Regions from separate parts of the Mesorhizobium sp. P2_C5_2 genome, predicted to be linked through region 3. Evidence: predicted binding sites of a transcription regulator. Region 3 holds the regulator's gene; each other region holds the start of a gene.
The links. Region 3 encodes PhoB, which activates phosphate uptake and scavenging genes when phosphate is short. Its sites were predicted from a motif close to TGTCATNNANCTGTCAT; they were not measured.

Region 1 (5,970 bases), on a different contig from region 3:
AGGCGGCAAAGGCGACGTCACGCCGGGCGGCGGGAACCACAACATCGAACACCGCATCCGGCCTGGTCTGGTCGAGCACTGCCTTGAGGCTGGTGCCGATGACGACGCCGTCGAGCCCGTATTCGCGCGCCCTCGCCTTCGCCCGCTCGGCGTCGAGATCGACAAGGCCGACAATGGCGAGCCCGTCGATCTGCCTCGCGGCATCGAGCCAGGCCTTGCTCATTGCACCACAGCCGACGAGAACGGCATTCATCATCCGGCATTCCTCCCGTCCGGTCCCTCCAGACCGAATGTCACGGCATCCACGGCATCACCGTAAACGTTTTCCCGTAAACGTTTACGAGAACACACCCGATGGCGTAGAATGTCAATCGGCTGCCAGCAAAAATCATCCCGAAGCCTTGGCCTGAGCGGCAGCCGGTGCTAGCCAAGGCAGGGGGAGAACTGACCTTGGCGTCCAGCATCCATGACCTTGCGCGTCACCTGAACATTTCGATCGGCACCGTCTCGCGGGCGCTGAACGGTCGTGCCGACGTCAATGCCGACACCCGCCAGCGCGTGCTCGCCGCCGCCAAGCAGCTGAACTATTCCCCGAACCAGTCGGGCCGAAGTCTCAGGCAAGGCGCCACCCATTCGATCGCCTTCATGCTGCAACCGCATCCCGGCGACCAGCAATATGGCGAACCGTTCTTCATCCCGTTCCTGACCGGTCTGCAGGCGCGGCTCGCCGAGTATGACTTGGATCTGATGGTCGTCATGGGTGAGCCCGGCCAATATCAGCAGGAGAGGCTGCGCCGCGTGGTTGAGACGCGCCGGGCCGACGCGGTCGTGTTGGCCAATACACGGCGGGAAGACGATCGGATCGACTATCTCAGCAAGACCGGCTTTCCGTTCGCCACACTTGGCCGAAGTCAATCCGGCGGCGACACCTATCCTTCGCTCGATATCGATTTCGAGAGGGCGGGTGATGAAGCCGTCGACCGGCTGGTCGCGCGCGGCCACCGCCGCATTGCCGCCATCCGCCCTTCGCTTGATCTCAACTTCGGCTACCTGTTCCTAGACGGCTACCGCAAGGCGCTGGAGCGGCACGGCATCGAAGTCGACTCCGGCCTGATCGCCGACGGCTTCATCAACGAGGCCGGAGGCTACCAGGTGACGCCGCGCGTGATGCTCTCCAAGGACCGGCCCACAGCCATCATCTTCAACAATGACGCAATGGCGCTCGGCGGCTGCAAGGCACTCGCCGAGATGGGCATCAGGCCCGGCCACGACATCGCGGTGATCGTCATCGTCGACACGCCGCTTTGCCGCTACTTTTCGCCGGCGCTGACCGCCTTCCGTCCGTCGCTGGAGCCCATGGGCCGGCGGCTGGCCGAAATGCTGCTGGCCTCGCTCCCCGCCTTCGCCGGCCCCGAAGGCACGCGCATCATCCGCGAAGTCTGGCCGCTGGAGCTGATCGCCCGCGACAGCGATTGATCCGCCGCCGGACGTAGGTCGGTCGGCTTCAATCCGCCTTCTTCTCGCCCCTCTCGCCGGCCTTGACGATGTCGCCGGTGGTGAACAGGATTTCCTTCAGTTCCGCCCGCCAGTCCTTCTTCTGACGCAGCAGGAATTCGAGATCCATGCCGAAATGCTTGAACTCCTCGCCTTGCGCGTTCTTCATGATCGCCTTGGCCTGCGGGTCCTTCTCCACCGACATGCGCTGTTCATACCAGCTGATCGCCTCCGCCTCCTCGATCAACGAGGTGATCATGCGGGCAAAGGTCCGCACCTTCTGCGTCAATTCTTCCGGCGGCTCGTGATACTGATCGAAACCCATGTCGCCCTCCTCAAATGGACCGGCAAATCCGCCGCATCCAGGAATGCGCTGGCGCGTCGCGGGTTCCGCCTCACTGCTGCAATTCAACCAAAGCCCTCTGCAACGGCGCCGACGAGATCTGGATCGGACCCGAGAACGGTATATCCATGTCGAGGATCAGGTAGAGCGCCCCGGCAATCAACGCCGCCGAGACCACGAACGTCTCTATGGTAATGGCATTTCGCGGCGCCCTGAAACCGAAACTGGCGAAGATCAGCACCAGCCAGGCAACGAGCATGCCGATCAGCGGCCGCGGGATGGTGCCTTCCGATTGCTCAATCAAAGCCCAGCGCAGTTCCACCACCTTCTGCAGATGCTGGTGGGCGTCCTCCAGCAGGGAACCATGCGCTGCGTCGGCAGGCGCCAGCGCGATCAATCGTGTGCTGATCTCGGTCAACAGACGTTCAGACAGCCGGTTGGCGACGAGGGGTGTTTCGTTCGTTTCTGTCCAGTTGTTGGTCTGTCTTTGCACATAAGCGACCAGCGGCTGACGAACCTCGGCGGTCTCAGGCCCATATTGCCGAAGCGACCGGTCGAGAAGGATCAACTCGGTCGCATATGTGTGCACGTTGCGGTCGATCGACTCGAAGGTGTTCTTGGCCGAGTTGATCATGAGACCAAGCACCAGCGAGGTCATGACCACGAACAGGTTGGCGGCCAGCCGAACCACGGTGTTGGTGTCGTCGTCGCGGTGATGCGCCGGCAATCTGCCATAGACAGCCATGCTGACGAGCGGCGCCGCCATCAGGCAGAGGAAAATTGCCAACGCGATGAGTGTTTCCTGCATGGCAGCCATTTCTGCACGGCAAGCGCCGAATGCCAATGGCTGGCAGAACGCTCTGTCACGCAAGTATCATGTTCGCGTCCTAGACCGCTTTGCGGGAGGGCGCTTGCGACATCGTCGATGCGATGCGGGCCCCTTTGCGCCGCTCAAGGCTTGTCACAAGAGGATCTCCATGAAAATCTCGCACCGAACCGTGTCGCTCGGCGCCGCATTGGCGCTGTTTACCGCCCTGACCCCTGCCCTTGCCGACAGCACCGCCACCGTGGGTAGCGTGAGCTTCGTCAACAAGGGCCTGGTCGGCGTCGGCCGCATCCCGGCCGACCTGAAGGACAAGTTCGGCGAGACCTTCGGCTCCGGCTCCGGCATGTCGATCAACGCTGCAAGCTGGACGCATGACGCCAATGGCTACAAGGGTTCGCTCTGGCTGCTGCCGGACCGCGGCTACAATGTTGTCGGCACCACCGACTACCGGCCGCGCATCAACACCATCGGCATCGAGTTCACGCCGACGGCATTGGGCGCCGCACCCGCCGCCGGCCAGGAACAGACCGGCGTCAAGGCGACGCTCGCCGACTCCATGCTGCTGACCGACGACAAGGGCACTGATGCCACCGGCCTCGACCCGCTGAACGGCGTGCGCGCCGCGAGCGGCGACCTGCCGATCCTGCCCGAGGCCAATGGCAAGCTGGCGCTCGACAATGAGGCGATCGCGCGGCTGCCCGATGGCACCATGTTCATCTCCGACGAATACGGCCCCAACATCTACCGCTTCTCGGCCGACGGCCATCTGATGTCGGCGACGCAGCCGCCGGCGGCCCTGGTGCCGATGCGCAAGGGCACGCCGAACTTCGCTTCCGACAATCCGGGCCCCGGTGCAGCGGAACCCGATCCGAAGGATCCCGAGACCGGCCGTCAGAACAACCAGGGCCTCGAAGGCATGGCGTTGACGCCGGATGGCAAGTCGCTGATCGTCGTGCTGCAGTCCGCGCCGCGCCAGGACGGCGGCGATTCCGGCGCCACGCGCCAGAACACCCGCGCGCTGGTCTATGACGCGTCCGATCCGGCGCATCTCAAGCTGGCGCATGAATATGTCGTGCCGCTGCCGGTGTTCAAGGACGACAAGGGCAAGACCAAGATCGCCGCGCAGAGCGAGATCGTCGCGCTGTCCGACAAGACCTTCCTGATGCTGGCGCGCGACAGCGGCAACGGCCAGGGGGTGAAGGGCGACACGTCGCTGGTGCGCCAGATCTTCGTCGTCGACGTCTCAGCCGCGACCGACATTGCCGGCGGCACCTTCGATGCAGCCGACAAGCCGCTGGCGCCCAAGGGCGTGCTCGACCCCTCGGTGACCCCGGCCAAGCTGACGCCGTTCATCGACATCAACGACAACAAGGAACTCGGCCGCTTCGGCTTGCATGACGGCAAGCCGAACGACAAGAACAACCTGTCTGAGAAGTGGGAGGCGATGTCGGTGGTCAGCGTTCTCGATCCGGCGCTGCCCGACGATTATTTCCTGTTCGTCGGCAACGACAACGACTTCCTCGCCCAGGACGGCTTCCAGGTCGGCGCGCCCTACAAGGCCGAAGACGGCGCCGATGTCGACACCATGTTCCTGGTCTATCAGGTCACGCTTCCGGGCCTCGCCAAGAAGTAGTCGAAGACAACAGACAGAAAAAAGCGGACGCGCTGGCGCGTCCGCTTTTTGTCGGCGATCAGCGAACTGCTGACGCCTTACTTCAAGATCTCGGCGTCCTTCGGCACGCCGGCATCGATCGGCTCGGCGGTCCGGTTCGACACGGCAGTGATCTTGCCGGCCGCCGAGAGGTTCGGCCGCACATAGACCTGGGCAACGCCGTTGACGCGGCTGTAGAGGTCGATGATGTCCTGGTTCATGAAGCGCACGCAGCCCGACGATGCGTTCTTGCCGATGGAATCCCATTCCGGCGTGCCGTGCAGCCGGTACATCGTGTCCTTGCCGTCGCGGAACAGATAGAGCGCACGCGCCCCGAGCGGGCTCTGCGGTCCCGGCGGCATGCCATCCTTGTACTTCGCCAGTTCGGGCCGGCGCTGGATCATTTCCGGCGGCGGCGTCCACACCGGCCACTTCTTGCGGGCCTGAACCACGGCGCTGCCGGTCCAGCCGAAACCGGCCTTGCCGAGGCTGACGCCATAGCGGATGGCCTTGCCGCCGTCGCGCACCAGATAGAGGAAATGCTCCGACGTATCGACGACGATGGTGCCGGGTTTTTCCCCGGTCGGGTCGGTCACGATCTGGCGCACGAATTTTGGATCGAGCTTGGAGATCGGGATCGCCGGCAGCGAAAAACCCTCGTCGACGCGCGCCGCATACATGCTTTCGGCAGCGCCGAAAGCCGAGTCGCTTGGCGGCGGCGGCGCTGCCGCTGGCGGCGGCGCCACGTCCGTGGTGGTGCACGCCGAAAGAGCCACGGAAGCCACGCCCAAGGCGGATGCACCGAGAAACGCGCGCCGGTTCAGGCGCTCAGAAAAAAGCGGATTGTCGGACATGATCCCCCCGGTTTGCCGCCCCACGTGGCGACGATCCATATCCCATTCCGAATGCTTTGAGAACCTGCTTGGCGCGAGGCACGCAGAGCGGAATGTTCCGATGCCGCATCGCCCTCGTCCGCCAAATCGGCGATCATTGCGACCCGGACTGAGACAGCGCCTGATGCCCGCCATGGACGAAAGAATGCCACCGCGCCGGCGCACCGGCGATCTGACCAGCGGCCCGATCCCGCGCACGCTGCTGCTGTTCGCGCTGCCGGTGCTCGGCTCCAACGTGCTGCAATCGCTCAACGGGTCAATCAATGCCGTCTGGGTCGGCCGCTTCCTCGGCGAATCGGCCCTGACTGCGACCTCCAACGCCAATCTGGTGCTGTTCCTGATCCTCGGCACGGTGTTCGGCATCGGCATGGCGGCGACCATCCTGGTGGCGCAATCGGTCGGCGCCCGCGACCTGCCCGAGGCGCGGCGCATCGTCGGCACCAGCGCCACTTTCTTCTTCCTCGTCTCGGTGGTGTTCGCCGTCTGCGGTTGGATCTGGGTCGACGCCATCCTCAATACGCTGGGAACACCGCCCGACGCGCTGCCGCTGGCGCGCTCCTATCTGCGCATCATCTTCGTCGCCGTGCCGATGATGAACCTTCTGTCCTTCGTCATGACGGTGCTGCGCGGCGCGGGCGATTCACGAACGCCGTTCTTTTTCATGGCGCTCGCCGTCGTGCTCGACATCGTGCTAAATCCGCTGCTCATTCGCGGCATTGGCCCCTTCCCTGAACTCGGCATCGCCGGCTCCGCCACCTCGACA
Region 2 (5,970 bases), on a different contig from region 3:
ACTCGATCAGCGGCCGCAGCGCCGGCCGCAGGAAATCGATGAGATAGTCGTTGACCGGGTTCATCTTGAGCAGGACGACCTGGTGTTCGACGAGCAGCTTGTGCAGGCAGTCGAGCGGCGCGATCGAGGCGACATTGCCGGCGCCGAGCACGAGGCCGATCTTGCCCTTGCGGCTGGTCCGCGGCGCGTCATAGGCCGATGCGGTGTTTGCGGCCAGATTGGCCTTGGTCACGCCGGGCTGCATCCATATCTCGGCCTTGAGCCCGGTGAACAGCACCTTGTCCCAGAGCGAATTCGGAACCACCGTCACCGCCACCTGCCCATTGGGCAAGGTGCGGACCGGCAGTCTGTCTAGGAATTTCTTGCCCTCCATCAGGCTCAGCGTGTGGATGAACTGGTTGCAGCCATCCATCAGCGCCGCCGGGCCCGCCAGCCATTCTTCGCCTTCCAGAGGCGAGCCGGTCGGGATGCCCTTCTTGCGCACCGCCGTCTTGACCCACGCTTCGGCGACCTCGCGGATGTGATCCTTGACCTGCCGCAGGAGCGCGATGCGCTCGCCATTCGAGGTCTGCGCCCAATCGTCCTTCCTGGCGTCGAGATCGGTGAGCGCGAGGTCGAGCTCGGCTGCCCATTCAGGCTGCACGGGCTGCGTTTTGACTGCCTTGGCGACCATCCTATCCTCCTCCATTTTACGAAAACGGCAGTGCGGCCCACTGCTCGACGAATTTCCCGCCGGAATAGACCTGGATCGAACCGAACTGCTGTAGCACGAATTCGCTCTGCGTCGGACGCAGGAAGGCGTAGTCGTCTGGCCCGACATTGGCATCGTCGGGCAACGCCATGAATTGCTGATTGGTCGAAAAGCCGAACGTCTTGTCGCTCTTCATCCCGACGGGATGGACGGGCTTGGCCATCCACTTGCCGCCATAGAGGAAACAGCCGCGGCGCGGTAACAGCCCAAGCTTTTGCAGCAGCCAGGAGCGCTCGTCGAGGCCCGGCAGCCGGACATCGACCACCTTCAGGATCGGCGTCGCGATGAATGCGGCAGGCTGCAATTGGCTGAGGCTGGGCACGTCGAAATCGGTCGGCAGCATGAAGGCCGATCCAATGGACAATTCATTGGCGCCGACCCAATTGTCATAGAGCAACGCCGTGCTGCTGCCGCCAAGATTGAGGATCTTGCGCTGATCGGCGGCAAGGCAGGCGACATACTGGCGAAACAGGCTGACCGCCTTGGCCCGCGCCTTGACCGGTCCTCCCAGCAGTTTTGGGATATGGCCGATATGCGCCTCGTAGGCCATGACGCCTTCGCATTTCAGCCGCGGGTAGTTGCTCAGCGAGGCAACCGCTCGCGCCAGTGCGTCCGGATTGCTGATACCGCCGCGATGCAGCCCGGCATCGACCTCGAAGCCGATGCGCAGCTCGCGGTCGAGCTCGGTGGCAAGCGCGCCATAAGCGGCCAGCCGCTCCTCGGTATCGATCAACCAGACGATGCGTGACGTCGCTTCGCCAAGACCGGCGAGGACGCCCTTGGTCAGCGCATGCCTGGCGCCGGCGACCGGCATCGGCTTGCCCAGCAGCAGATCGACATCGGGAAAGGCTTTCAGCATCTCGGCGCTGATCGGCAGATGGAAGGTCATCAGCCTGTCGGTCGCGAACGCCGCGCGGATGTGCTCGATCAGTGGCAGGCATGGCAGCGACTTGTCGACGAGGCGCAGATCGAGGCCCGTGGCGAACTTCGCCTTGATCGCAGCGATGTTGTGGTCGAGCCGGTCGAGATCGAGCACCAGGCAAGGCTGAAAGATCCCGGCGGCCCTGAGAGCGCCCGACATTTCAGCGAAATAGGTGTCGGTCAGGCTCATGCCGCGACGCCGAGCAGCCTGGCCATGTAGGGCGACACGAAACGGTTGTCCGGATCCATCTCGCGGCGCACAGCCATCGCATCGTTCCAGCGCGGATAGAGCGCGCCCAGATCTTTGGCCGTGAGGCTGTGCATCTTGCCCCAATGCGGGCGGCCGCCGCGCTTCCTGAAGATCGGTTCGGCGGCGTTGAAGTACGCCATCGGATCGCGCTCGACACCGTGATGGATGGCGATCGAACAGGTCGGGCGCTTGTAGAAGGGGCTGAGCCAAACATTGTCGGGCGCGACGACGCGAACTTCGATCGGAAAGTAGACCTCCGGAAACCGCGCCTCGAGGAGCGATATGATTTCGCTCAGCGCCGCCGCCCCTTCCTCGAACGGCAGGTGGTACTCCATCTCGTTGAACTTGACGTTACGCTCCGAGGTGAAGACCTTCAGCCACTCCTCGACATAATCCTCCGGCGGCACTTTTGCGAAGGCCGAGCCGATTAGACGGCGGCGCAGCCAGGGAAACCAGCTGAGATAGTCGCGCAACTTCCTCAGCGTTGTCACCGCATCGTCGTCTTCCGTCGGCGGGCGCACCGTCGCCGGCGCGTCGGTGATGTCGCTGGCGATCAGCAGCGCCTGGCCCGAAAACGGCACGTAGTAGAATTCTGCCGAACGATGCGCCGTCATGGTGCTCTCGAATTGCGATAGCACGTCGGCAATCGGCGCCGTCCAGCGGCGGTGCCGCATCCGGTAGCTTGCCATGTTGCGGATCGTCACCTCGGTGACGGCGCCAAAGGCGCCGAGCGAGGCGCCCATGGCATCGATCATGTCGGAGCTTTTGGCGCGGTCGAACTCTTTCACCGCGCCGCGCCCGTCGACGATCTGCATCGCCTCAAGCTGGGTATGATAGGCGCCGAGCGTTATGCCCGAACCATGCGTGGCGGTACCGAGCGCTCCACCGAAGGCCTGCTTGTCGATGTCGCCCATGTTCGGCAGCGCCTGGCCGACGCCATGCAGAAGTTTTGCCAGCGCGCCGATCTTGGTGCCGGCGCCGACCCGGGCCGTCAGTTTTTCGGGATCGTGTGACTTTAGCCCCTCGAAGCGGTCGAGCGACAGGATGGTGCCGTCATTCCTGACCAGCGGTGTGAAGGAATGCCCGGTGCCGACGAAGCGCACAGGGCCCGGCGCGCTGCGCACGAGCTCGCCCAATTCATCGAGAGTCTGCGGTTCGGCAAAAGCCTGCGGCCTGGCCGTGACATAGCCCGACCAATTGCTCCACTGGCTGATAGCGTCTCCCACAATCGCCTCCCTGGGACAGCCGGCTTTACCGGTCTTGCGCGCTGCGCGGAATAATATGATACATAGTCAGCTTTTTGAATATGATACATTGTCAGCTTTCTGTCAAGCTGGCAATCGAGTGACAGACCCGAAGCCGGCTTGAAAAGAAATGCGGCCGTGAACTTTCATGAACCGTGACTTTTCGCGTCAATCGCAAGGCCCGTCACCGATTGTCATTTTTCGGGGGCAAGCAGCTGTTATGGGGACGCCTGTCCCTTGGTCTTGCCGACCGAAAATCCCGTCCTGACCGCCTCGAAGAGAAATTGCATGTGGCTAAGTGAATTCGAAATTGTCCTGCGCGACCGCGTCATCCCGAGCGGCGCCATCCGCATCGAAAACGGCCGGATTGCCGAGATCCGAAACGAGCCGGTCGAGAATGCCGACATATCAGGCGGCGGCCGCCTGCTCCTGCCCGGCTTCATCGACATGCATGGCGACATGGTCGAGAAGGAAGTCGAACCGCGCCTTGGCGTGCATGTGCCGATGAAGATCGGCATTGCCGAACTCGATAAGAAGCTTGCCTCCTGCGGCGTCACCACCGCCTATGCCGCGCTGTCCTTCGTCGGCGCCAGCATCACCAGTGGCGTTGCGCGCTCGGAAGAGCATACGTCTAGTATCATCGACACCATTGCCGGGATGAAGGACCACCTGCTGGTCGATCACCGCATCCATGCCCGCTTCGAAGTCACCTTCACCCCGGCCATTGCCATGCTGCAGAAGCTGATGGACGCCGGCAGGCTGCATCTGATCTCGCTGATGGATCACACGCCCGGCCAAGGCCAGTATCGCGATGTCGAACTCTACATCGCCCGCATCGCCAACGAACGCGGCATGTCGATTGCCCAAGCGTCCGAGGTCGTCGGCCATCGCATGGCCGGCCGCGAAGGCCAGGGCGATGTGCTCAACGCATTGCAGGACCTGTCGGCGCGTGCGCAGGCCAATGGCGTCGCGCTTGCCTCGCATGATGACGACACGCTGGCGAAGGTGGAACTGGTGCATGGCCTTGGCGCCACGCTGAGCGAATTCCCGGTGACGCTGGAAGCGGCGCAGGAAGCCAGGCGGCTTGGCATGCATACCGTGATGGGAGCGCCCAATGCGCTGCGCGGCCAGTCCTATTCCGGCAATCTGTCGGCACGCCAGGCTTACGATGCCGGGCTGCTCGACATGCTGGCCAGCGACTATCATCCGGCTTCGATCCTGCCGGCCGTGCTTAGCCTGGCCGAACTGCGCGACGGCAGTCTTGTCGCGGCGGCAGCATTGACGAGTGCCAATCCGGCCGCGGCGCTAGGGCTTACCGATCGCGGCGCCATTAAGACGGGACTGCTGGCCGATCTCGTGGTGGCCGATCGCCTGCCGGTGGCGCGGGTGCGGGCGACATTCCGCGCCGGCCGCATGATCTACAGCGATGGCACGCTGAGCCGGCACTGGCATTGAACGCAGGGTTTGTCCCTTCAAGCCAGCCCGAATGTCTCCACGGCGCGCATGATGCCGCGCAGTTCGGCGAGGCCTTTCAGGCGGCCAATCAGCGAGTAGCCGGGATTGATCCTTGTCTTGCCGATATCGTCGGCGAGCAGATGGCCATGGTCCGGCCGCATCGGGATTTGCCAGTCGGCGCGGCCTTCTCTATGGCGGCGCGCCTCTTCCTGCATCAGCGCCAAGATGACATGCGCCATGTCGGTGCCGCCCTCGAGATGCTCGGCCTCGTAGAACGAGCCGTCCTTCTCGATGGTGATGTTGCGCAGATGGGCGAAATGGATGCGGTCGGCGAATTCCTTGACCATGGCGACAATGTCGTTGTCGGCGCGCGTGCCGTAGGAGCCGGTGCAGAACGTCAGCCCATTGGCTTGGCTGTCGACAGCATTGAGAATGAAACGCGCATCCTCGGCGGTCGAAACGACGCGCGGCAGGCCGTAGAGGGAAAACGGCGGATCATCAGGATGGATGCACATACGCACCCCCTCCTCTTCCGCTACCGGAATGATCTCGCGCAGGAACCAGGCGAGGTTGTCGCGCAGCTCCTTCGGCCCGATGCCGTCATAGTCCGCCAAGGCCTCGCGAAAGCTCTCGCGGTCATATTTGCGCTCGGTCGCCGGCAGACCGGCGATCAGGTTGCGCTCGATCTGGTCGATCTTCTCGGGCGGCAATTCCTTGAGCCGCGCTTCCGCCTGGGTAATACGCGCCGGCGTATAGCTTGCCGCACCATTCTTGCGCTTCAGCACGAACAGATCGTAGGCGGCGAAATCGATCGCATCGAAACGCAAGGCATAACCCGTCGTCGGCAGCCGGTAGGCGAGATCGGTACGGGTCCAGTCGACCACGGGCATGAAATTGTAGCAGATCGTGGCGATGCCGGCCTTGGCCAGCGCGCGGATTGAGTCGCGATAATAGCCGGCATAGCGCTCGCGTTCCGGTGCGCCGATCTTGAAGGAATTGTGGACCGGGATGCTCTCGACGACCGACCAGGTCAGTCCGGCTTCCCCGATAATGCGCTTACGCTCCAGCACTTCGGCTTCAGGCCACGCCCTGCCGTCATAGATGTGGTGAAGTGCCGAGACCACGCCGGTGGCGCCCGCCTGCTTGACATGATCGAGCGTCACCGGGTCGTCGGGTCCATACCAGCGCCAGCATTGTTCCATTTTCGGCTTTCCTTCTGCGAGAGGTTGGCAACTTATTGTTGGACCGCGATGGGAGTCGATAGAAAATGGAGGAGTTTTCGAAAATGAAGGATTTCGACGGCAAGGTGGCCCTGGTGACGGGGACGACCGGCATTGGCCTGGCGACCG
Region 3 (5,970 bases):
GCCGATGATGTTGAAGCTCAAGGGTTTCCTGTCGGAAGGCGCCCGCGTGCAGCTGCGCGACATCGTGTCCGCCGATCCGTCGGTGATCGGCACGACGCGCGTCGTCAACATCCTGGCCGCCGCCAACCTCGACTCGGCCTTCAAGGGCCAGATCGACCTCGGCGTCGATGAAGCGCGACGCAAGGTGTCCAACCAGCAGATCGAGTGGATGAACAAGCTCAAGGCCGATGGCGTGATGGCCGAGCATTTCAACACCGGCCTGTTCACCTATGGCGCTTCCAGCCGCCCGGAAACGTCGGGCATGGGCGTGGCCATCATCGGCTCGTTCTACATGATGGTGATCGTGCTGCTCCTGGCGCTGCCGATCGGCGTCGCCGCCTCCATCTATCTCGAGGAATTCGCCAAGAAGAACCGCTTCACTGACCTGATCGAAGTCAACATCAACAATCTGGCGGCGGTGCCGTCGATCGTCTTCGGTCTGCTTGGCCTTGCGGTGTTCATCAACTTTCTCGGCATGCCGCGCTCGGCCGCCTTTGTCGGCGGCCTGGTGCTGACGCTGATGACACTGCCGACCATCATCATCGCCACGCGCGCAGCCCTTGCCGCCGTGCCGCCGTCGATCCGCTCGGCAGCGCTTGGGCTTGGCGCCTCGAAGATGCAGATGGTGTTTCAGCACATACTGCCGCTTGCCGCACCCGGCATCCTGACCGGCACCATCATCGGCCTGGCGCGTGCGCTCGGCGAGACAGCACCGCTGCTTCTGATCGGCATGGTCGCCTTCGTCGCCGACTATCCGAAGACGCCTTTCGATCCGGCGACCGCGCTGCCGGTGCAGATCTACATGTGGGCAAACGAGGCCGAACGCGCTTTTGTCGAGCGCATGTCGGGCGCCATCATCATCCTGCTCGTCTTCCTCATGGCCATGAACATCACCGCGATCGTGCTTCGGCGCCGGTTCGAGCGGCGCTGGTAGAAAAAAGGCAATTTGGTATGAACATCATGACCGAACAGTCCCTTGAAAACGCAGTGGGCGACAAAATGAACGCCAAGTCGAACGAAGTCATCAAGATGCGCGGCGACAAGGTCGGCGTCTTCTACGGCGAGAAGCAGGCGCTGTTCGACGTCAATCTCGACGTCCGCCAGAACCAGGTGACGGCGCTGATCGGCCCGTCCGGCTGCGGCAAGTCGACCTTCCTGCGCTGCCTCAACCGCATGAACGACACCATCGATTCGGCGCGGGTGACGGGCAAGATCACGCTGGACGAGGACGACATCTACGACAAGAACATCGACGTCGTCGAACTCCGCGCCCGCGTCGGCATGGTGTTCCAGAAGCCCAATCCGTTCCCGAAGTCGATCTACGAGAATGTCGCCTACGGCCCGCGCATCCACGGGCTGGCCAAGCGCAAGTCCGACATGGACCAGATCGTCGAATCCAGCCTGAAGAAGGCGGCGATCTGGAATGAGGTCAAGGACCGCCTGCAGGAGCCCGGCACCGGCCTGTCCGGCGGCCAGCAGCAGCGCCTGTGCATCGCGCGCGCCATCGCCGTGTCGCCGGAAGTGATTCTGATGGACGAGCCCTGCTCGGCGCTCGACCCGATCGCCACAGCCCGCGTCGAGGAACTGATCGACGAACTGCGCCAGAACTACACGATCGTCATCGTCACCCACTCGATGCAGCAGGCGGCGCGCGTGTCGCAGCGCACGGCGATGTTCCATCTCGGCTATCTGGTCGAAGAGGGCGCCACCGACAAGATGTTCACCAACCCCGACGACAAGCGCACCCAGGACTATATTACCGGCCGCTTCGGCTGAGCCGTCCAGCGGTTGAATTTTCAGGCACGAGGACCAGGATCATGGGTGAACATACCGTCGCCTCCTTCGATGAAGAACTGGGGCAGATCAGCAAGCTGATCCGCGACATGGGCGATCTGGCCGGCTCGATGGTCAGCGGCTCGACCAGGGCGCTGCTCACTTCGGACAACGCGCTGGCGCAGCGTGTCGTCTCCGACGACGCCATCATGGACGCGCGCCAGCGTGAACTGGACGACCGCGCCATCACGCTCATCGCCAAGCGCCAGCCGATGGCCAACGATCTGCGCGCCGTGGTTGGCTCGATCCGCATGGCCGGCGACCTTGAGCGCATCGGCGATCTCGCCAAGAACATCGCCAAGCGCGTCGGCACCGTTGGCCTCAGCGTCACACCGCGCGACCTGTCGCATTCCATCGATGCGATGGCGCAGCTGGTGCTGATCCAGGTTCAAAGCGTTGTCGAGGAGTATGCTGCCGCCGATGCCGCGGCGCTGGCGAAACTCCGGAATGACGACGAGCGCATCGACGTCAAATACACGTCCGTGTTTCGCGAACTCTTGACCTACATGATGGAAGACCCGCGCAACATCACCGCCTGCACGCATCTCCTGTTCTGCGCCAAGAATCTGGAGCGCATCGGCGATCATGTCACCAACATCGCTGAAAATGCGTACTATGTGCTGACCGGCCAGCAATTGCCCGCCAATCGCCCGAAGCAGGACGAGACGGCGATGGCCACGTCGGCCTGACAAGGGTGAACTGCTGATGATTGCGCCACGCATCATGGTCGTGGAGGATGAGGAGCCGCTAGGCGTGCTCCTCCGCTACAACCTCGAATCCGAAGGCTACCAGGTCGAAGTGGTGACACGCGGCGATGAGGCCGAGATTCGGCTGCAGGAAAACGTGCCCGATCTGCTGGTGCTCGACTGGATGGTGCCGGCAGTGTCCGGCATCGAGCTCTGCCGACGGCTGCGGATGCGGCCCGAGACCGAACGGCTGCCGATCATCATGCTGACCGCGCGCGGTGAAGAAAGCGATCGCGTGCGCGGTCTCTCCACCGGCGCCGACGACTACCTGGTGAAACCATTCTCGACGCCCGAGTTCATGGCACGCGTCAAGGCGCTCCTGCGCCGCGCCAAGCCGGAAGTCCTGTCCAGCGTGCTCAAGGTCGGCGACATCGTGCTCGACCGTGAATCGCACCGCGTCTACCGCAAGAAGAGCGAGATCCGGCTCGGGCCGACCGAGTTCCGCCTGCTCGAGTTCATGATGCGCCATCCCGGCCGGGTGTTCTCGCGCAGCCAGCTGCTCGACAATGTCTGGGGCGAGACGATCTATATCGACGAGCGTACCGTGGACGTGCATGTCGGCCGCCTGCGCAAGGCGGTCAACAATGGCCGCATGCCTGACGTGATCCGCACCATCCGCGGCGCCGGCTACGCCATCCGCGAAGACTAGGCCGCGCCGTGCCGCGCCGTTGCCGGCCTCTCAGGCGACATGTTTGCCGGTCTTCGACTGAATCCCCGGCGCGAAAATCTCCTGGTCGACGAAGCCGAGGGCGCGCATGGCGCAGCCTTCGCGGATCAGCGGCAGTTCGTTGGGCTCGGTGTCGAAGGAGATCGACTTCGAGTGCTGGCCGCCGGCAGTCTGGGCGATCGCTTCGCGCAGCGCCGGTTCGATCAGGTCGAAGGCGGCGGCGCTGACCCCGACCATGGCGACAGGTGCGGGATCGATCAGCGCGAACAGGCTGCCAAGGCCGAAGCCGAGCGCTTCGCCGGCCTTGCGGTAGGCTTCCCGCTCCGGGCCGTCGGTCTCCCGGGCGCGCGCGGCAAGCGCGCGCATATCAGCGTCGCCGACATCGACCGGTTCGGCGTCCTCGCTCATCATTTTGGCGCTGCGCCAGATGGCGTAGTTGCCGGCATAGGCCTCGACGCAGCCGCGCCGCCCGCAACGGCAGAGCGCGCCGCCCGGACGGTGGATCATGTGGCCGAACTCGCCGCCAGACGAATGGGTGCCGGTGAACAGTTCGCCTTTCAGCACCAGCCCCATGCCGATACCGTGCGAGAGGAGGATAGCGATGAAATCGTCGCGGTAGCGCTCGGGCTGGCGCCATTGCAGCGCCACCGCCATCATGTTGCAGTCGTTCTCCATGGTGGCCGGAATGCCGAATTCCGCTTCCAGTATATCGGCGAAGGCAATGTCGGTCAGCGGCGTGATCGGCGACCACAGCATGGCGCGCGCCTGCGAATCGGTGATGCCCTGGATGCCCATGGCAATGCGGGCGATGCTTTGGACATCGAGGTCGGGATCCTCGAGCCGCCGCCGCACGATTGCCGTGCATTCGCCGATCAGCTCGTCGCGCGGCATGGTCAGCGTGTCCAGCCGGCGCTGCTCCTCGGCGACCACGTGGCCGGCATAGTCGATGACGGTGACGGAGAGGAAGTTCAGCGACAGCACCACGGTCATCACGGCCGCTGCTTCCGGGTTGAGGCCCAGGCCGACCTGCGGCCGGCCGCGCTTCAGCGCAACGGTCTCGCCAGGTTTGCTCTCGGCCAGTATGCCTTCCTGAATCAAATCAGACGAGATCGCCGATATGGTCGAATGGCTGAGGCCTGTCGTTGCGGCAATCTCCGTTCGCGACGGCTGGCCGGCCCGGCGCACGGCCGAAATCACCATCGCACGGTTGCGACGGCGCAGATCGTCGTGGCGGATACCAACCGACATCTTTTTTGTTTCCTCCCGGTCCCCCCGCGCCTCATGATAGTGGAGGCGGTCAGGGACGCCACGCAAATATTGGCAGAAGCCGGCGGCGCTGTCATTGTTTATTGCGGGTCTCGAAAAAAATCGGCGAGGCCATCAGAATCCATCAGAATCGATGTTGACAGCGCCTCGCTGTTGGACCAGTATTTTTTCGAGGCTCGAAAAAATAGAGCCTCTGTGTGCCGGCCTTCGGGCCAGTTTTGTCGCGCCGCGCGCGGCGCAGGGAGGATTATCATGAACAGATTTGCAGCCGCCATGCTGGCGGGTGTCGCCATGTCGCTGACGCTGGTGTCGGTCGCGCAGGCGAAGGACAAGGTCATCGGCGTGTCGTGGTCGAATTTCCAGGAAGAGCGCTGGAAGACCGACGAAGCGGCGATGAAGGCGGCGATCGAGGCTGCCGGCGACAAGTACATTTCCGCCGACGCGCAGTCCAATCCCGGCAAGCAGCTGACCGACGTCGAGAGCCTGATCTCGCAGGGCGCCAACTCGCTGATCATCCTCGCACAGGACGCCTCGGCCATCGGCCCGGCGGTGCAGAAGGCGCTGGATGAAGGCATTCCGGTCGTCGGCTATGACCGCCTGATCGAGAACAAGGACGTCTTCTACCTGACCTTCGACAACAAGGAAGTCGGCCGTATGCAGGCCCGCGAAGTGTTCAAGGCGAAGCCCGAAGGCAACTACGTCTTCATCAAGGGCTCGGGTTCCGATCCGAATGCCGATTTCCTGTTCTCGGGCTCGATGGAAGTGCTCAAGGAAGCCATCGACTCGGGCAAGATCAAGAATGTCGGCGAGGCCTATACGGATGGCTGGCTGCCGGCGAACGCCCAGAAGAACATGGAACAGTTCCTGACCGCGAACGACAACAAGGTCGATGCGGTGGTCGCGGCCAATGACGGCACCGCTGGCGGTGTTGTCGCGGCGCTGACGGCGCAAGGTCTTGCCGGAACGGTTCCGGTGTCCGGCCAGGACGGCGACCATGCCGCGCTGAACCGCATCGCGCTCGGCACGCAGACCGTGTCGGTGTGGAAAGATGCGCGAGAGCTCGGCAAGAACGCCGCCGAGATCGCCTCGCAGCTCGCCGACGGCAAGAAGACCGGCGAAATCGCCGGCGCCAAGGACTTCACCACGCCCGGTGGCAACACCGTCAAGTCGCTGTTCCTGACCCCGGTTGCGATCACCAAGGACAACCTCAACGTCGTCATCGATGCCGGCTGGATCAAGAAGGACGAAGTCTGCACGGGCGTCGCCGCCGGCAGCGTCGCGGCCTGCAACTAAGCTTGGCTGTTTCCATCCGATATCGACGCCGCGGCCCCAAAGCCGCGGCGTTTTCTCAACAAGATTTGTGTTTCCGCCATAGGCGGCTAACTTCTAGGCTGTGGTCCGGCATCCGCGTCAGACGGC
Region 4 (5,970 bases), on a different contig from region 3:
GCAATGCCGGAGCTCTGCGTGGACAAGAAATGGGACTTCTGGATCGACCGCGGCGGCACCTTTACCGACGTGATCGGCCGCGACCCGGAAGGCGGGTTGCATCCCAGGAAACTCCTGTCGGAAAACCCCGAGGCCTACCCCGACGCGGCCATAGCCGGAATCCGCGAGTTGCTCGACCTGAAATCTGGCGCCGCCATTCCGTCCGGCCTGATCGGCGACATCAAGATGGGCACCACCGTCGCCACCAACGCGCTTCTAGAGCGCAAGGGCGACCGCGTGCTGCTGCTCATCACCAAGGGCTTTCGCGATGCGCTGAAGATCGCCTACCAGGCGCGGCCCGACATCTTTGCCAAGGAGATCATCCTTCCCGAACAGCTTTATGAGCGGGTCATCGAGATCAACGAGCGTGTGCGCGCCAATGGCGATGTCGAGCGCCTGCTCGACATCGCCGCCTGCCGTCCCGCCATCGAACAGGCCCGCGCCGACGGCATCGATGCGGTGGCCATTGTCTTCATGCATGCCTGGAAATATCCCGACCACGAGAAGGCTGTGGCGAAAGTCTGCCGCAAGATCGGCTTTTCGCAGATTTCGGTCAGCCACGAGGTCTCGCCGCTGATCAAGCTGGTCGGCCGCGGCGACACCACCGTGGTCGATGCCTATCTGTCGCCGATCCTGTCGCGCTATGTGCAAAGGGTGGCGGGCGAGCTGGGCGTCCTCTCCCCCCTTGAGGGGGGTGAGGAGCGGTCGGCCGAAGGCCGAGAAAAAGCCAACGATTTGGCTTTTTCAGCGACGAACGCCCGGAGCCATGGCGAAGGGCAGTCGGCAAAGCGGCCAGAGGGGGTCCTCTCAGAAGGCACCGCCGGTGAGTCGAATCCAATCGATCCGACCCCACCCGGCGGCTCCGCCGCCACCCTCCCCTCGAGGGGGAGGGAAAGCCCTCGGCTGATGTTCATGATGTCGTCGGGCGGGCTCACCGCTGCCGACATGTTCCAGGGTAAGGATGCGCTGTTGTCCGGCCCGGCCGGCGGTGTCGTCGGCATGGTCGAGACGGCGAAGCTCGCCGGCTTCGAGAAAGTCATCGGCTTCGACATGGGCGGCACCTCCACCGACGTTGCCCATTATGACGGCGAGTATGAGCGCGCCTTCGACACCGAGGTCGCCGGCGTGCGCATCCGTGCGCCGATGATGCGCATCCATACCGTGGCCGCCGGCGGCGGCTCGATCCTGCATTACGAAGCCGGCCGCTTCCGCGCCGGGCCGGATTCCGCCGGCGCCAATCCCGGACCTGCTGCCTATAGGCGCGGTGGCCCGCTTGCCGTCACAGACGCCAATGTCATGCTCGGCAAATTGCAGCCCGATTTCTTCCCGGCGATTTTCGGCCCCGGCCAGGACCAGCCGCTGGATGTGACCGCGGTACGGAAGAAATTTGCAGCGCTCGCCGCCGAAATCGGCGATGGCCGCACGCCGGAAGCCGTCGCCGAAGGTTTTGTCACCATCGCTGTCGAAAACATGGCCAACGCCATCAAAAAAATCTCCGTCCAGCGCGGCTACGACGTCACCGAATATCTCCTGAACTGTTTTGGCGGCGCCGGCGGCCAGCATGCCTGCCTGGTTGCCGACGCATTAGGCATGGAGGCGGTGCTGATCCATCCCTTCTCCGGCCTGCTGTCGGCCTATGGCATCGGCCTGTCGTCCGTTTTCGCGTCGCGCCAGCAGGCGCTGCTCAAGCCGCTTGCCGATGAGTCCAGGGCCGAGATCGGCAGCCTCATTGCCACGTTGAAAAAGGCCGTCATCGCCGAACTCGCCGCGCAAGGCATCGGCGAGGACAAGGTTGCCGCAAGGCCGGTGCTTCACATTCGCTATGACGGCACCGACACGACGCTGCCGGTGAATTTCGAGCAGGACTCGATCTTCCAGGCCAGGCGCGATTTCGAAATCGCTCACAAGGCGCAGTTCGGTTTCGTCTATGACGACAAGCCGATGATCGTCGAAACCGTCGGCGTCGAAGGCACCGAGATCGTCGAGACCAGGGCCGAGGCCTATACGCCTGCCGGACCTGCAAGAGTTGAAGCCGGCGCGTCAGGAACGCGGCGCATCTACACCGAAGGCCGATGGCACGAGGCCGGCATCCACCGCCGCGAAAATCTGCGCCCCTCCAATCTGGTCCCAGGCCCCGCCCTGATCATCGAGCCGAACCAGACCATCGTCGTCGAGCCGGGCTGGCGCGCCGAAATCACCAATCTCAATCACGTGGTGATCCGCCGCACGGAACGGAAAGTGCGCACGGCTGCCCTCGGCACCGAGGCCGATCCAGTGATGCTGGAGGTCTTCAACAACCTTTTCATGTCGATCGCCGAACAGATGGGCGTCACGCTGCAGAACACCGCCTATTCCGTCAACATCAAGGAAAGGCTGGACTTTTCCTGCGCCGTTTTCGACCGCCACGGCGCGCTGGTCGCCAACGCCCCGCACATGCCGGTGCATCTCGGCTCTATGGATCGCTCGGTCGAAACCATCATCCGGCTGAACTCCGGCGACATCCACCCCGGCGACGTCTTTGCGCTGAACGCACCCTACAATGGCGGTACGCATCTGCCTGATATCACCGTGGTGACGCCGGTATTCGATGACACCAAGAAGGAAATCCTGTTCTGGGCCGCCTCGCGCGGCCATCATGCCGACATTGGCGGCACCGCCCCCGGCTCGATGACGCCGCTTGCCACCACGGTCGACGAGGAAGGCGTGCTGTTCGACAATTTCCGTGTCGTCGATCGCGGAAAATTCCGCGAGGCGGAGCTGCAGACGCTGCTCACCGACCATACCTACCCCGCCCGCAACCCACATCAAAACGTCGCCGACCTCAAGGCGCAGATCGCCGCCAATGAAAAGGGCGTGGCGGAACTGCGCAAGATGGTCGCGCATTTCGGTCTCGATGTCGTCGAAGCCTATATGGGCCATGTCCAGGACAATGCCGCCGAAAGCGTGCGCCGCGTGCTGGAGCGGCTGCCCGACAGTTCGCAGTATGAATACCCGACCGACACCGGCCAGGTGATCAAGGTGAAGATCACGGTCGACCGACAAAAACGCGAGGCGACTGTCGACTTCACCGGGACATCGAAGGTCGAGAAGAACAACTTCAACGCGCCAGAGCCCGTCGCTCGCGCGGCTGTGCTCTATGCCTTCCGTGTCATGGTCGAGGACATGATCCCGATGAATGCCGGGTGCCTGCGGCCAATCAACATCATCATCCCCGACGGTTCGATGCTGAAGCCCGCCTACCCCGCCGCCGTCGTCGCCGGCAATGTCGAGACCTCGCAGCATGTCACCAACGCGCTGTTCGGCGCGATGGGCGCGATGGCCAATGCGCAAGGCACGATGAACAACCTGACCTTCGGCAACAAGCAGTATCAGTATTACGAGACCATCTGCTCCGGCTCGCCGGCCGGGCAGATGAACTCCGGCCGTGGCTTTGCCGGCACCTCCGGCGTCCACACCCACATGACCAATTCGCGCCTCACCGATCCGGAGGTGCTGGAACTGCGCTTTCCCGTCCTGCTCGAGGATTTCCACATCCGCCAGGGATCCGGCGGCAAGGGTAAATGGAGCGCTGGCGACGGCACAAAGCGCACCATCCGCTTCCTCGAAAAGATGGAATGCGCCATCCTGTCCTCGCACCGCAATCGCCCGCCGCAAGGCCTCGACGGCGGCGGCGATGGCGAAGTGGGCTCAACCAAAGTCCGCCGCAACGACGGCACGATCGATGTGCTGAAGGCTTGCGACCAGACCGTGCTCGACGCCGGTGACGCCGTCATCCTGACGACACCGACGCCGGGCGGGTATGGCCAAGATTAATGCACATCGCCCAAAAATTGTTCATCCGTTTCGGGAAAACGACTTGCGTCAAAACAACAGCGTGAAGCGTCAACAGCCTGTCACTGGCCTGTCATGACGCTGCGCTACCCGCTTGCGCCAAAGCAAATGGGGAATCATTAGCCATGACGGACGTCTCCGCAGATCTGGTCTTTCGCCGTGGCAAGGAAGTTGGAAAAGCCGTCTACCAGAACCGCCCGCTGTCGAAGGCCGGCCTTTCCGAGCGGCTGTTTGCGCTTCTGTTTTCCGGCCTCGTCTATCCGCAGATCTGGGAAGACCCCGAAGTCGACATGGAGGCCATGCAGCTTGGCCAGGGCCACCGCGTCGTCACCATCGCCTCCGGCGGCTGCAACATCCTGGCCTATCTGACCCGGTCGCCTGAGCGCGTCGACGCGGTCGATCTCAACGCCGCCCACATCGCCCTGAACCGGATGAAGCTGGAGGCGGTGCGGCATTTGCCTTCGCAGGGCGATCTGTTCCGCTTCTTCGGCGCCGCCGACACCAGCCACAATTCGGAGGCCTATGACCGCTTCATCGCGCCGCATCTCGATCCGGTGAGCCGCCATTATTGGGAGCGCCGCAACTGGCGCGGCCGCCGCCGCATCACCGTCTTCGACCGCAATTTCTACCAGACCGGCCTGCTCGGCCTGTTCATCGCCATGGGCCATCGCACCGCCAAATTCTTCGGCGTCGATCCCGCCGCCATCATGGCGTCGAAGAGCATCGCCGACCAGCGCCGCTTCTTCAACGAAGAGCTGGCGCCGGTCTTCGACAAGAAGCTCTTGCGCTGGGCGACATCTCGCAAGGCCTCGCTGTTCGGTCTCGGCATTCCGCCGGCGCAGTACGATTCGCTGATCACCTCGGGCGACGGCTCAATGGCCAGCGTGCTGAAGGCACGGCTGGAAAAGCTCGCTTGCGATTTTCCGTTGAAGAACAACTACTTCGCCTGGCAGGCCTTTGCCCGCCGCTATCCCAATCCGGGCGAGGCCGCCCTGCCCGCCTATCTCGAAGAGCGCAATTACAGGACGATACGCAACAATGTCGGTCGCGTCGCCATCCACCACGCCAATCTGATCGAATTCCTGGCCGGCAAGGATGCCGGGACGGTCGACCGCTTCATCCTGCTCGACGCGCAGGACTGGATGACGGATGACCAGCTCAACGCGCTGTGGTCGGAGATCACCCGCACCGCTTCGGTCGGCGCCCGCGTCATCTTCCGCACCGCCGCCGAACCCAGCTTGCTGCCCGGCCGCGTCTCCACCTCGCTGCTCGACCAGTGGAACTACGAGGACGAGGCCTCGCGAGACTATTCGGCCCGCGACCGCTCGGCGATCTATGGCGGCTTCCACCTCTATGTGAAGCGCGCGGCATGAGCACGAGCGAGCTGCCGGCCGACCATGCCGAACTGATGGACGGCGTCTATCGCTGGCAGCGCCACATCTACGACCTGACCCGCAAATACTATCTGCTCGGCCGAGACCAGATGATATCGGGGCTGGATGTGCCGACGAAAGGCACAGTGCTCGAACTCGGCTGCGGCACCGGCCGCAACATCGCGCTTGCCGCCCGCCGCTATCCCGACGCCCGTTTCTACGGCCTCGACATTTCGGCCGAGATGCTGGAGACGGCCAGCGCTGCCGTCGCCCGCGAAGGCCTGTCCGGCCGCGTCGTGCTGGCGCGCGGCGACGCCACCGATTTCGACGCCAAGGCGTTGTTCGGCGTCGAGCGCTTCGACCGCATCTTCGTCTCCTACTCGCTGTCGATGATCCCCGGTTGGGAAAAGACGGTTTCAGCAGCCCTCGCGGCACTCGCACCCGGCGGCTCGCTGCATGTCGTCGATTTCGGTCAGCAGGAAGGCCTGCCCAACTGGTTCAGGACATTGCTGCGCGGCTGGCTCAAAAAATTCCACGTCGCGCCGCGTGAATCGTTGCGCGAAGTCTTGGAATCGGAATCTCGGCGAACCGGCGCAAGCTTCCGTTTCCGCACGCTTTATCGCGGTTATGCCTGGCTGGCGGTGATCGCGCAGCCAAGAGGCTAGTGCAGCGCCTTCATCACTGCCCCAAGCATCACCTGCGGCCGGTAGCCAAGCTTGGCCGGGGT

Region 1: the regulator PhoB is predicted to act here: its motif matches at 2,699-2,715, upstream of AC1D1B_RS20645 (esterase-like activity of phytase family protein).
Region 2: the regulator PhoB is predicted to act here: its motif matches at 3,238-3,254, upstream of AC1D1B_RS19460 (alpha-D-ribose 1-methylphosphonate 5-triphosphate diphosphatase).
Region 4: the regulator PhoB is predicted to act here: its motif matches at 3,931-3,947, upstream of AC1D1B_RS20420 (BtaA family protein).

The regions. Positions count from the first base shown of each region.
Region 1 covers NZ_JBFUDV010000005.1:449,720-455,689, reverse strand. The annotation lists gene AC1D1B_RS20665 (Gfo/Idh/MocA family protein) at 1-256, opposite strand, end outside; gene AC1D1B_RS20660 (LacI family DNA-binding transcriptional regulator) at 451-1,476, shown strand; gene AC1D1B_RS20655 (ferritin family protein) at 1,505-1,819, opposite strand; gene AC1D1B_RS20650 (bestrophin-like domain) at 1,890-2,645, opposite strand; gene AC1D1B_RS20645 (esterase-like activity of phytase family protein) at 2,815-4,296, shown strand; gene AC1D1B_RS20640 (L,D-transpeptidase) at 4,374-5,168, opposite strand; gene AC1D1B_RS20635 (MATE family efflux transporter) at 5,341-5,970, shown strand, end outside.
Region 2 covers NZ_JBFUDV010000005.1:184,622-190,591, reverse strand. The annotation lists gene AC1D1B_RS19475 (aldehyde dehydrogenase family protein) at 1-673, opposite strand, end outside; gene AC1D1B_RS19470 (alanine racemase) at 690-1,862, opposite strand; gene AC1D1B_RS19465 (D-arabinono-1,4-lactone oxidase) at 1,859-3,148, opposite strand; gene AC1D1B_RS19460 (alpha-D-ribose 1-methylphosphonate 5-triphosphate diphosphatase) at 3,431-4,621, shown strand; gene uxuA (mannonate dehydratase) at 4,639-5,823, opposite strand; gene AC1D1B_RS19450 (SDR family NAD(P)-dependent oxidoreductase) at 5,907-5,970, shown strand, end outside.
Region 3 covers NZ_JBFUDV010000008.1:80,158-86,127, reverse strand. The annotation lists gene pstA (phosphate ABC transporter permease PstA) at 1-973, shown strand, start outside; gene pstB (phosphate ABC transporter ATP-binding protein PstB) at 991-1,815, shown strand; gene phoU (phosphate signaling complex protein PhoU) at 1,857-2,561, shown strand; gene phoB (phosphate regulon transcriptional regulator PhoB) at 2,578-3,267, shown strand; gene AC1D1B_RS26800 (ROK family protein) at 3,298-4,533, opposite strand; gene xylF (D-xylose ABC transporter substrate-binding protein) at 4,804-5,844, shown strand.
Region 4 covers NZ_JBFUDV010000005.1:400,225-406,194, reverse strand. The annotation lists gene AC1D1B_RS20425 (hydantoinase B/oxoprolinase family protein) at 19-3,852, shown strand; gene AC1D1B_RS20420 (BtaA family protein) at 3,996-5,243, shown strand; gene AC1D1B_RS20415 (class I SAM-dependent methyltransferase) at 5,240-5,908, shown strand; gene AC1D1B_RS20410 (serine hydrolase domain-containing protein) at 5,905-5,970, opposite strand, start outside.